DNA from 4 places in the Psychrobacillus sp. INOP01 genome. Region 3 is predicted to be linked to each of the others. Evidence: riboswitches for the same ligand, from Rfam matches in the RefSeq annotation. Region 3 holds a riboswitch; each other region holds the start of a gene.

Region 1 (3,217 bases), 330 kb from region 3:
GTATATAAAAATGTAGCGTGAACACTAGTTTCATGTGACTTTCGAGAATGAATACTCCTGCTGATTTCCGTTACAGGTGGACGCTTTCCGCGGGGGAGCGATGAACCATCACCTTCGCTTGCGCGTCGATGTAATGGTTCATCTGTCTCCCTCACCCCGCTGGAGTAATCACCTTGCACTACAATCAATATAGAGTGTAGTACTTCATTGGAAGATTTAGCATAACATATTGCTTAGATGATAAGATTACCCAAAGTTAATGTAGGAATAAAATCATCCTTATCTTTACTTATTTCCAAATGATACATGAATATTTAAGTGATATTGTATTCAATTATCCGTTTCTTCAAGTGAATTTTGTTGATTGGAGCGCAGGGCGGCGACTCCAGTGGGAACAGCGCGAGCTGAAGACCCTGGACGGAGCGTAGCGAAAATCTTTTTTGCGACGAGCCTTGCGCAGGAGCAAAGGAAGCGGCTGAAGCCGTGCCCACGGAAAGCGTCCGCCCGAAGCGGAAATCAACGGCATCGGCATATCTAGTTTTTTTTTTTCTTAGAGGACCGGGAGTCTTTTTGCCCGGTTTTTCTTATATTTGAATATGTAGGTGTTGTTTTGGAATATAAAATGTTGAATTGTCCGCTGTTCGCCAACATGTTACTATAAGGTCACTGTCTCCAAGCTCATTTAGTAAATGTGTTATTAATAGAGTGTAAAACACTATTATCTCGCTTTGGGCTAGGATAATAAATATGTAACACCCCTTGAAGAGGAACGTCTAATTACAAAAAGGGGAATACATCTATGAAAAAGGTAATTTCACTCTGTATTTTATTTATTGCTCTTATATTTGCAGGGTGTCAAAATGAAGAAAACTCAGCTAATACAATTGGGGAACAAAATAATGTTCCCGACTACACACCTTCATCTGAGGATGTTGTAGATATGCATGGAGAAATTGAAAATAAAGAGAGATTCGAAGAGTTTCTAAATAATGTTGAAAAAAACCAAAAGGATAGTATTAGAGTAGTTAGTTATACCACAGAAGGTGATCCAATGCTGAAGGATCTTGAATATGATGGTGGAGTTATAAAATATACAACAGACACAAGAAGAGATAAATTTGGAGTAGGAAGCATAAGTAATACATCTTGTACTTCAGTTGAGGTCGTTGAAACCACAGAAAGAACTGATTACCTTCTGGAAGGCTGCGATAATAAAGTAGATAATATTATTTTAGTCACTTGGAAATAGCAGGGGACGGGTTTTTCTTGAGGTTTTCATATTTAGAATTATATTATCTATTGCTCACTTAAACACAATATGTTAGATTATATAAATGAACTAAACACAATATATAGTATGTTAACGATAAAAAGGTACCTTTATGGTTTAAAAGGGAATTCGGTAAAAGCCGAAGCTGTCCCCGCAACTGTAAGTGTGGACGACTGTTGAATAGCCACTGCGAGCAATCGTGGGAAGGCCAGCAGAAGAGTGAAACACGAGCCAGTAGACCTGCCTCTTCATCGGTAAGCAACACTTTCTTCGGGGGTTGAGAGGTGGGAGCGAAGGCCTCTATCTCTAATGATCGATATGTCTTGTTGTATCCTACACTTTTAATTTTGAGCGATGGCTCAGCCGAAGATGGCTGTGACATCGCTTTTTGTATTGTAGTTTAAATGTGTGTACCACATAAAGAGCGGTAAGTACCACATAAAACAATCCAAGCACCACATAACCGAGGACAAGCGCCACATAACTGTACTCGATAAAAATATAGGAGGAATTCAAATGATAATCAGCTCAAACACAACTAAACAAGAAGTACTACATAATCTAACAAAAGAATTTGGGGAAGAAAAAATTGCTCCTCTTATAAAAACACATGAAAGATGGATGCAAAAGCACCCAGAAGGTACAATAGCCGCTTGGTCTAAGTCAATGTCATTAGAAGCCTTAAGCTTTCTAGATGAACAAGAAACGTACTGGACCTTTGTAGCTGCACGAGTCCATCTAGCCGAGGTTTACGAGCAAGTAGCTGAGAGAAGAAACACAACTGCGGATGCAGTGTACACAAAATTTGCAAAAAATGTACAGCACTTAAGTGAAAAAGGTATTTACGATAAACGTCTTAAACAAGTATATTCCCTACAGGAACTAGAGCAATTAGCTGAGATCCTTGTACCAGAGAGAGACTACTTGTTTACATATATTGGACTGAAAACGCTATTGGATCGCTATGTAGCGAAGGACTTTGATAAGTCTATTGTGGAACTGCCACAGGAACGATGGCTGGTTATTGCGATGACGCTTATGAAGGATGAGCAAGAAAATCGAATAGAGAAAATAAAAGAAGCATACTGGGCAATGAGCAACCTATATATGACAGTAGCAACACCAACACTTTCTAATGCAGGTAAGCCACATGGGCAACTTTCTAGCTGTTTTATAGACACGGTAGATGATAGTCTTCAAGGAATATACGATAGCAATACCGACGTAGCAACTCTTTCAAAATTTGGTGGTGGTATCGGTGTTTATATGGGTAAAGTGCGTAGCCGTGGGTCTTCTATTAGAGGCTTTGTAGGAGCCTCTAGTGGTGTACTCCCTTGGATAAAACAGCTTAATAATACGGCAGTAAGTGTGGATCAGCTTGGGCAACGTCAAGGAGCGGTAGCTGTTTACCTAGATGTGTGGCATAAAGATATCTTTACATTTTTAGATCTACGTTTAAATAATGGGGATGATCGTCTCCGTGCGCACGACATTTTTACTGGTGTGTGCTTGCCAGATTTATTTATGGAGAAAGTAGATGCTAGAGAGGAATGGCATTTATTTGACCCGCATGAAGTTCGCCAGCTAAAAGGCTATTCGTTAGAAGATTTCTATGATGAAAAACGTGGAGATGGTTCGTTCCGCCAAAAATATGAGGAATGCGTCAGTGATCATCGTTTGTCTCGAGAAACAGTTCCTGCTATCGACTTGATGAAGCGAATTATGCGGTCTCAGCTAGAGACTGGTGTGCCATTTATGTTTTACCGCGATGAGGTCAATCGTAGCAACCCGAACAAACATGCTGGGATGATTTATAGTAGTAATCTTTGTACAGAAATTTTCCAAAACCAAAGTGCAACAACATTCGAGTCGATTCAAATTGAGGATGATATCATTGTCACTCGTCGTAAGCCAGGGGACTTTGTCGTATGTAATTTATCTTCTATT
Region 2 (3,217 bases), 800 kb from region 3:
TTGCCAGATATCGCATACCATGAAGATAAACTCGTTCGTGGATTCGACCAACTGATAAATATTTGGGGAGCAGACCACCATGGCTACATCCCGCGCATGAAAGCGGCGATTGAAGCACTTGGATACGAACGTGAAAAGCTAGAAGTATCAATTATTCAAATGGTTCAATTATATAAAGACGGCGAAAAAATGAAAATGAGTAAACGTACAGGGAAAGCTGTAACAATGCGTGAGCTTGTGGAAGAAGTAGGGCTAGATGCAGTACGCTATTTCTTCGGTATGCGTTCAGGTGACTCACATATGGACTTCGATCTAGATTTAGCTGTTTCTCAATCAAATGAAAACCCAGTGTTCTATGCACAATATGCACATGCACGTATTTGTTCGATTTTACGATCAGCAGAAACACAAGGAATGAAAGTATCGACGGATTCACTTGAATTATTGCAAAGTGAAAAAGAATTAGATTTACTGAAAAAAATTGGTGACTTCCCACAAATAGTTGCAGATGCTGCAAAACTTCGTGCACCTCACCGTATTGCAATTTACATCCAAGAATTAGCTACGACATTCCATAGCTTCTATAACGCAGACAAGGTATTAAATGCCGATAATCTTCCACAAACAGAAGCACGTCTGGCGCTTGTAACAGCAGCACGCCAAACAATCGCAAATGCATTACGCCTGCTTGGTGTCTCTGCTCCAGAACAAATGTAAAAATACTTCTTTTAACGCTTCGACTTCGGTCGAAGTGTTTTTTTGTCGTTTGGAGATGTATAACTCACGGTAGATGTTCATCAAAAGGCATTATTAGCGATAATGAGAGCAACAGGTTCGGTATTATGGGCTACACTATTCATAATTTCTAGTATTATTCTTGTTCAAGTTCCAGTAGCGTATATGTTGTCTCATTTTACAGATATGGGTATCAAAGGTATACGGCTTGCATATCCGATTGTGTTTATAGTCAATCTAATCGCGCAATATTTGTATTATCGTTTTAATAGGAAACGAAAATTATTAATGACAATATTAGAATAATCTTTCAGAAAATTTGCTAGTCGACAGGTGAATGATTTCATGTATAATGAAATCGATGCATCAATAATAATTTTTAACATAAAGGTGCTTGCTAATAAACTAGCAAGTTAAAAGGGAAGCTGGTTCAAATCCAGCACGGTCCCGCCACTGTATATGATAGGGTTCTATCATGAGTCAGAAAACCTGCCTTTATGAGTCTACACATTAATACCTACGAGGATAGGTTTCGTGTAAGTCGGCTTGGCAATTGGTAACCTCGCAGATTTATACCTATTCTATCTCTTGTTCATTGGACGAGAGTTTTTTTATTTTTGAGAATAATGGGGGAAAAGCACATGAAGAAATTATGGCAATTATGGATGACATCCGCGCTTGCAGTATTATTGCTAGTAGGATGCGGACAAAAAGAAGAAATACCTATCGCAGATAACGGCAACGCACAAGAGGAAGTAGTTGTAGATGAAACAACTTTCCCATTAACAATGACCGATGCAGTTGGTAATGAAATTACATTGGAAGAAGCGCCAAAAACGATCGTTTCTATGCAACCAAGTAATACGGAAATCTTATTTGCACTTGGTTTAAATGATGAAATCGTTGGTGTTAATGATTACGATAATTATCCAGAAGAAGCACTTGAAAAAGAGAAAATCGGTGGTATGGAATTCAATGTAGAGAAAATCGTATCAATGAACCCGGATATCGTATTTGCGCATGAGTCTGCCCTAGGTATGGGTGAAGCTGGATTACAACAAATTCGCGATGCAGGCGTGAAAGTTTTCGTAGTGAAAAATGCAACGGACTTCAATGAAACATATACAACAATTGAGCAAGTTGGTCGTGCTACTGGCAAATTTGAAGAAGCACAAAAAATTGTAGAAGACATGAAAGCAAAAGTAGAAGAAGTAAAAGAGAAAGTGGCAAAAGTTGAAACAAAGAAAACAGTATTCGTAGAAACTTCAGATGTTCCAGAAATTTATACACCTGGTAAAGGGACATTCATGCAAGAAATTTTAGATATGGTGAATGCTGAAAATATTGCTGCCGATCAAGAAGGCTGGTTTATAATGGAGCCAGAAGAAATTGTTAACCGTAATCCGGACGTAATTATAGTGATGTATAGCTATGTCGAAGGAATTGTGGATAGTGTGAAAGCTCGTGATGGTTTTGATTCTATTACGGCTGTGAAAAACAATGAAGTTATACAAGTAGATGAAAACCTAACAAGTCGTACAGGTCCGCGTCTTGCAGAGGGGTTAGAAGAAGTAGCAAAAGCAATTTATCCAGAGGCTTTTAGTGAGTAAAGCCTTGATCGGCTACATCTTGTCCATAGTTGCACTATTAGTAGCAATTTGGCTTGGTGTATCGGTCGGATCCGTAAAGGTACCGATCAGCACATTATGGGATACGGGAGCAGATGCAATCGCGACCAATATCGTTTGGAAAATTCGCATGCCACGTGTTGTGCTTGCAGGGCTAGTTGGTGCATCACTAGCCATTGCAGGTGCTGCATTTCAAGGGTTATTAAAAAATCCGCTTGCCGATCCTTATACGTTAGGAGTGTCGTCCGGTGCCTCAGTAGGTGCCGTGGCTACGCTCTTTTTCGGTATTTCGGTGCCATTTTTAGGGATATTCACGTTACCAGTTTTCAGTATGATTGGTGCTCTAGTTACAATGTTACTCGTTATTACTTTTGCAAAGCTAGTCGACCGTGCGATGAAAATGGAAACAATAATTTTGACTGGTATTATTTTTAGTTCTTTTTTAGGTTCTGTAATTTCGTTGATGATAGCACTGACAGGGGAAGAATTGAGACAAATCATTGGATGGCTACTCGGAAGTGTATCGATGAGGGGCTGGAGCTTCGTGCAAATGGCTTTACCGTTTGTAATTATTGGTACCTTTTTATTGTGGTTAAATAGAAGAGAGTTAAATGCGATGCTATTTGGAGAAGAGCGAGCAAAGCATTTAGGGGTCAATGTGAAACAACGGAAAATGATGATTTTAATCGGCGGTTCCATGCTGACGGGAACGGCGGTCGCTGTATCTGGAACGATTGGATTTGTAGGACTAGTCGTTCCACATATGACGAGGCTGCTATTTGGCTCAGATAACCGACATGTGTTGCCGCTAAGCTTTATAAATGGTGCAGCTTTATTAATCATTTGTGATTTAG
Region 3 (3,217 bases):
AAAAATGTAAACCACTCCTTTTCTGAAGAAATGATGGAGAACTTAAAACAATGGTTAGTAAAGAAATTCTAAGTGACAATAGATATATGCAAAAGTATAAAGCATCAGTCCTAGAACCGATGCTTTTTAATAGTCGATATAAGCGAAATCATTTTCTTTTATCTATCAATAAAGATGAATGTATTTAAACTTAAACTATTCAAACTCTAGTACTTTTCAAAATAGTTTTATATAAGTAAAGAACTGGAGTTAATAAAACTGCACTTACAACGATGGCTGTTTTTATTGTAAAACCCGTTGCTATATATCCAATCATTGGACCCCCTCCAATTTGACCTATGGCATCTACTTGGCCTTTTACTGAGAAGAATGTTGCACGTGTAGAGGATTCAAGTATGATTTTGTTTAACCATATGTCCTCCAGTGGATACATAACTTTTCTTGTCACTTGAATAACTATATAAAAGGCTAACAATCCAATCACAAATGAGGAAAAAGCAAAGCCAAGCAATGACAGGATTATAAATAAACTTCCTATAAATAGAGCTATATAAATATGTCTAAGATTCTGATGTATAGAACTTCGATTCATTAAATGGAGCGCTACAAAAGAAACAAGTACAATAATGAATTGAATAGCTCCTGTAATCACAACTAACCTCTCTTCAGGCAAAGCCGCTATATTTGATACTTCAAAAAAATGAGACATCCACAATCGATCAAAACCTTCACTATAAACCCCTACAAATAAAGCAATTAAAAATAGCATTCTCATAATGAAGCTAGCTTTAGAATAAAAAATAATTTTGCTCATATTACCTTTCATGTTTTCCCAAGTCGACATTCTTTCTATCTTATTCAGGGGTTTGAAGTTCTCTTCTTTCATAAAGATGATTAAATATACCGCTAACCCAATCATACATAGTCCACCAATAATGATTGGTAAACTAATCATAAAATAACCCGTTACAATACTTAAAGGTATGGCTATGACTTGCCCAAGACTACCGGCCTTTGCCCCTCTTATAAATGCTAATGAAGCACGCTCTTCTCCTATTTCATCTGCAATCCATGCTTGCTGAGAACCACTTGTAAACGTATACCCAATTCCCCATGCGACCTGGGCCAATAGTACAGTTGCAAAATAAGGGAATAGCCCCTCCATTAAAAAACCAATTCCTATTAGAAAGTAACCAATTATTATAGACAACTTTCGACTTTTTAAATCGGAAACTACTCCGGTAGGAATTTCAAAAAGAAATACAGATAGCTCCAAAACTGTTCCCACTAAAACAAGCTGAAATGGATCCAGCATTACAACCTTTACGTGATACAACAAATTCACAGTAAAAATAAAAGTAAAAAATAGTTGTGATAAAAAGCATGTGTAGATGTAAACTTGATATGGATTTCTTGTTCTTATTAAATTCATTTTCTTGCCCCCTCGAATTAATTATAGTGAGGGAATTTACTAAGTTCTTATCCAAATTTGCGGTTATTTACAAAAATATATTCTTCTATTTCAGATATGTTATAGTAAAAGAACAATTGAATAATGTGTAGATTTAGGTGTTCTTTTGCGAAAGCGAATGAACTTAAAAGGGAAGTCGGTGAAAAACCGACGCTGTCCCGCAACTGTAAATGGGAGCAATTCTACTACATCCACTGTAAGTTATTATGGGAAGGATAGAAACGCGATGATCATGAGCCAGGAGACCTGCCTATTTCAAGTACACACCAAAACCCTACGCGGATAGGAGGTGTTAAGTGCAGCTATGAACAAGCAAATGCTTGAAATTGCTGTCGTACGAAAAAACGCAATGAAAACACTGGAGAAATTGACTCTTTTTCAGTGTGCATTTTATTACGTTTCAAACGTTTCGACAACAACTAATTATACTAATAACTAGCATCTTCTTTGAAAAAAGAGGATGCTTTTTTTGTTGAGGAAAGGAACTTTGAAATGACAATTGGCACAAAAGAAGATTATTTAGAGAAATTTAAATATGTATTAATGACAAACTATATAGGAAGCTCATCCACTTCACTTGATTTGATGTTGGAAGCCTTCGAAAGAGAAATTGCTAATATCACAGATATGCGTGAACAGGATAAAACTATGTATACACTTAATTTACAAAAAGCATTTAAACAAATTAAAAGCGAGATTTCAGGAGTTACAGAGGATTAAATAAGAAAAACTGGGCAAATGCCCGGTCCTTTAAATTTAAAACCTTTTTCTAGCGTTTTCAGTAGGCTTTGGACGGACTTGTTACTATATTGATTCTTTAGATAGGTTGGTCACGAAGACATTGCCACACGAGGTGGCGCTCTTAGCCTTTGTTCCTTTTCCCGAAATGGAAATCACTAGCATTATTCTTTCTTTAAAGTACCTTGGACCAAAAAAGCGAACCGATTTTATATTGCATCGGTTCGCTTTTTTTATAGATCTTGATAATCTCTTTGATATTTACCGCCGTCTTTTACTTCTGAATGATATAAAGCCTTTAAAGCAAAGCTTTTCTCTAAATCATGCTCCTTCATAACCTCTTTTAAACGCTTGCTTAACTCCGGGCTATATTTCACTAGCTCTTCCATTTTAGATTTTGAATATTGCATGTTTTGTACCCTCTTTCTTCGTTGTTTTAGTCTACCTAGTATAGCACTGATGCAGGTGGTTTCACCGTAATTTGCTATAATTAAGTTCAGAGGTGAGAACATGCACAAAACCATTGGAATTCTTGCACATGTAGATGCTGGAAAAACTACTTTTTCGGAGCAGCTGCTATACCATACAAATACAATTAGAAAGAGGACGAGTTGACCACCAAGACTCGTTTCTTGATAGTCATACTATAGAGAAAAATAGAGGAATTACTATCTTTGCCGATCAAGGAATCTTTTCCTACAATAATTCTACGTATTATATTATCGATACTCCTGGGCATGTCGACTTTTCTCCAGAAATGGAACGGGCAATTCAAGTGATGGACTATGCCATCATTATTATCAGCGCGGTAGATGGGATAGAAGGACATACAGAAACTGTTTGGCAATTACTACGAAAACACAAAGTACCGACCTTTTTCTTTATCAATAAAACCGATTATGAAGGTACTGATCCAACAAGCATTCTTGCTGAAATACGTGCCACCTTATCGGAGGATGTATGCGATATTACTAATACTTTCGATGAAGAACTAATTGAATTTATTGC
Region 4 (3,217 bases), 1.3 Mb from region 3:
AAAAAATTAACAGAATACGGTATGCAATTACAAGAAAAACAAAAACTTCGTCACACTTACGGTGTAAACGAACGTCAATTCCGTACTCTATTTGACAAAGCTGGTAAAATGCCAGGTAAACATGGTGAAAACTTCATGATTCTTCTTGAAACTCGCCTTGATAATGTTGTATACCGTTTAGGTCTTGCTCGCACACGTCGTGGAGCACGTCAATTAGTAAACCACGGTCACGTTATGGTTGATGGTAAACGCGTTGATATTCCTTCATTCCGTCTAAAAGCAGGTCAAGAAATTTCTCTTCGTGAAAAATCTCAAAACCTTGACGTTGTAAACGAATCTATGGAAGTTAATAACTTCGTACCAGAATACTTATCTTTTGACGCAGACAACAAAGTAGGTACTTTCGTTCGTAATCCAGAACGCGGAGAACTATCTGCTGAAATCAATGAAGCTTTAATCGTTGAGTTCTACTCTCGTTAATTTTATTGCTCTACAAAGAGTGATATTAAAAGCCTTCGAAACCCTTGTTTATCAAGGTTTTGGGGGCTTTTTCCTTTTTTAAACAATGCAGAATAAAGCATTAAAAAGCAGGTTATTGGGGCTAGTAAAAATTATTGGCGGCGTATGTACTGGAATAGATAAGTATAAATTTAAGCCTAGTTGATGGAATTGAGCAATAAACAGGAAGCTGGAATGCTCAACAAACCGTGTGTCTGTTATTGAGCTTATAACTTCACCATCATATTCCAAGATAATCACTTACTCGTATACTTTCCTCTTCCCTTTTTCAACATTATTCAGGAACTCTTTACCTCTCTCCTCATTTCCAATTGCGCCATGCATCTGGAATAGTGTTTTGAAACCAACAATTAGTTTACTCCAACTAACGTATTTGATGCAAAAATATCCATTTCTCTTTTATTAGTAGTAACCTCCAGGAAGATTTTGTATTTAATAGCTTTTTTGACGGGGCGATAACCACAGAATTATTCTTTTCTTATCGAACTATTTTGAAAACAAAAAATTTATGCTAAACTTAACTTAAGTGAATAACAATTGCAGAATAAAGGTGCTCTTTTAAGAGCTTAATAGGGAATTCGGTGCAAAGCCGAAGCTGTTTCCGCAACTGTAAGTGTAGATGACTACAGAAAATACCACTGTCAAACGAGGAAAAATGCCTCCAGTAGATGGGAAGGTTCTGAATAGGATACACGAGCCAGGAGACCTACCTCTATTCCATCGTATTAACTCTCTTCGGAAGCTAGGAGAATTTACGGCAAATAGATGGACAGGCAATTGTATTTTTGAGTCTTATTCTATTTTCCTTAGATGCTCTCCTTTAATTGGAGAAGCATCTTTTTTTCTTTTCGAGTTAATTGCAAGTATATTCACTTATAACAATTTGAGGAGGAAAGAAAAAGAAATGGACTTTTATAAGAAATGGTTGAATATAGCGATTGTCTTTATCCTATCATTTTCGCTATTTTCACCTGCTGCTCTAGCTGAGACACAGCTATCTGAAAATAGTGAGTTAGAAACTAGCTCTATTATTAATAATCAATCTAATGACGAGGAAGCTGATATATCCCAGCTAACGGAGAACGAACTATCTTCGAACACTACTAATGATAGTGCGACGATACATAGTTCTGAACCAAAAGGCTATGTGACGGTTTCCGTTGAGAAGTTCACCCTTGGACAAGGCTATATAAATGAACCTGTTAGAGTACCTTTTTATGAAGGTGATAACGTAGCTCAAGTTTTAGTTAATCTATTAGGGGATGGAAACTATGAAAATATGGGATCTGTAGATAGCAGCTTTTATTTAGCAGCTATTTATGATCCAAGTCCTAGAGAAGTGAAAGTTCCACAATACATTCTTGATAAATCTGGCCCAATTAATGAGCGAACAGAATCTAACTGGTTAGGTCAATTTGACTATACAGATATGTCAGGTTGGATGGTAGCTGTTAAAAATGATTTTATCTCTCGTGGTGCCTCAGATTGGTTCCCTGAAGATGGCGATGTCATTAGATGGCAGTTTACTGTTTGGGGCTATGGAGCAGATTTAGGCGGAGGTTTTGGTGGAAATAATTATATTAATCCAGCAAATAAAGATGTATTAACAGCAAAAATAGCAGAGATTAATAGTGCTCCAAATAAAAACGAAATTTTAGCAAATACAAATGTAAAGTCTGCTTATGATGCCGCATACTTACAGCTCACTAATATGGAGAGCAGTCAATCAGATGTAGATACTGCACTAACTCAACTATATACTGCTTTAAATGGAGACGATGAAGAAGTTGTTAAAGCTGAAAAAACAGTATTACAAGCTGACATTCAACAAGCTGAATCAACTAAAGCTTCTGTAAAAGTAAGTGTCGATGGAAAAGATATAGCCCCCACTGATTATTGGGTAACTCAAGCTGAACAAGATGCGTATACAAATGTAATCATATCTGCTCAACAACTAATCGCAGATGAAAATGCGATTCAAGAAGACATTGATGCGAAAGTATTAGCACTAAATCAGGCAACAGCGTTATTTAATCAAGCGAAAAATGTTGGTTTACAAGCTGTTGTTACTAACGAAGTAAAGTTCACTGTCGCACCTAAAACAGTTAAATTAAATCTTTACGATGCGAACGAACAAGAAATAAACATAGGAGCTGGTGCCGAAGGTACGTATAACGTTTATACAGCTACTATACCAATAGGTAATTATCGCTACGAAGGCTTTGATAGCAATAATAAAAGCGTTGGTGGTGGTAAGTTAACAGTTACAACTGAGCCGAACCAAGAATTCAAATTCCGTCAGCTTAATTTTAAAGCTAGTAATACCGGCTGGGTTGTTGATAATGATTACACTGTAAAAGTTGGACAAGATATATCAAGCGATACGTCATTGAAGCTAGGTGACGTAACTGCACAAGGACAGATTCCTGTATTAGCTCTTACAGGAAAAACGTTCTTCTATCAGTTTGAACCAGATGCTAAGCACACTCAATACGTTGCATTAAGCAATAGCATAACTATAACAATTGCAGCATCTGCTCAAGCTGTAAGTACGGCAATCCCATTTTCAGGGAATATGACTTTTACAGTTCCTCAAGATGCAGAATTATTTATTGGAAAAAAAATCAAACACTTCATTACATTTGAAGAGATACTGCCTGAAGGTGAAGCGACAATAAATCCAAATGGCACAAAAACA

The links. A riboswitch is a leader RNA that binds a small molecule or an ion and turns the genes downstream of it on or off. The one in region 3 is predicted to bind cobalamin.
Region 1: it holds a riboswitch for cobalamin, as region 3 does, so the genes downstream of both, KD050_RS12060 (ribonucleoside-diphosphate reductase subunit alpha) here and KD050_RS10430 (hypothetical protein) in region 3, are expected to answer to the same signal.
Region 2: it holds a riboswitch for cobalamin, as region 3 does, so the genes downstream of both, KD050_RS14285 (ABC transporter substrate-binding protein) here and KD050_RS10430 (hypothetical protein) in region 3, are expected to answer to the same signal.
Region 4: it holds a riboswitch for cobalamin, as region 3 does, so the genes downstream of both, KD050_RS03535 (S-layer homology domain-containing protein) here and KD050_RS10430 (hypothetical protein) in region 3, are expected to answer to the same signal.

What each region holds. Positions count from the first base shown of each region.
Region 1 is NZ_CP073315.1:2,374,017-2,377,233, forward strand. It holds gene KD050_RS12055 (DUF4362 domain-containing protein) at 800-1,249, shown strand; cobalamin riboswitch at 1,356-1,533, shown strand; gene KD050_RS12060 (ribonucleoside-diphosphate reductase subunit alpha) at 1,787-3,217, shown strand, end outside.
Region 2 is NZ_CP073315.1:2,847,196-2,850,412, forward strand. It holds gene argS (arginine--tRNA ligase) at 1-717, shown strand, start outside; gene KD050_RS14280 (hypothetical protein) at 820-1,041, shown strand; cobalamin riboswitch at 1,107-1,247, shown strand; gene KD050_RS14285 (ABC transporter substrate-binding protein) at 1,377-2,345, shown strand; gene KD050_RS14290 (FecCD family ABC transporter permease) at 2,350-3,217, shown strand, end outside.
Region 3 is NZ_CP073315.1:2,048,044-2,051,260, forward strand. It holds gene KD050_RS10420 (alpha/beta hydrolase) at 1-72, shown strand, start outside; gene KD050_RS10425 (MFS transporter) at 200-1,432, opposite strand; cobalamin riboswitch at 1,551-1,740, shown strand; gene KD050_RS10430 (hypothetical protein) at 1,964-2,191, shown strand; gene KD050_RS10435 (hypothetical protein) at 2,443-2,619, opposite strand; partial or broken gene KD050_RS10440 (GTP-binding protein) at 2,720-3,217, shown strand, end outside.
Region 4 is NZ_CP073315.1:698,627-701,843, forward strand. It holds gene rpsD (30S ribosomal protein S4) at 1-480, shown strand, start outside; cobalamin riboswitch at 1,051-1,248, shown strand; gene KD050_RS03535 (S-layer homology domain-containing protein) at 1,424-3,217, shown strand, end outside.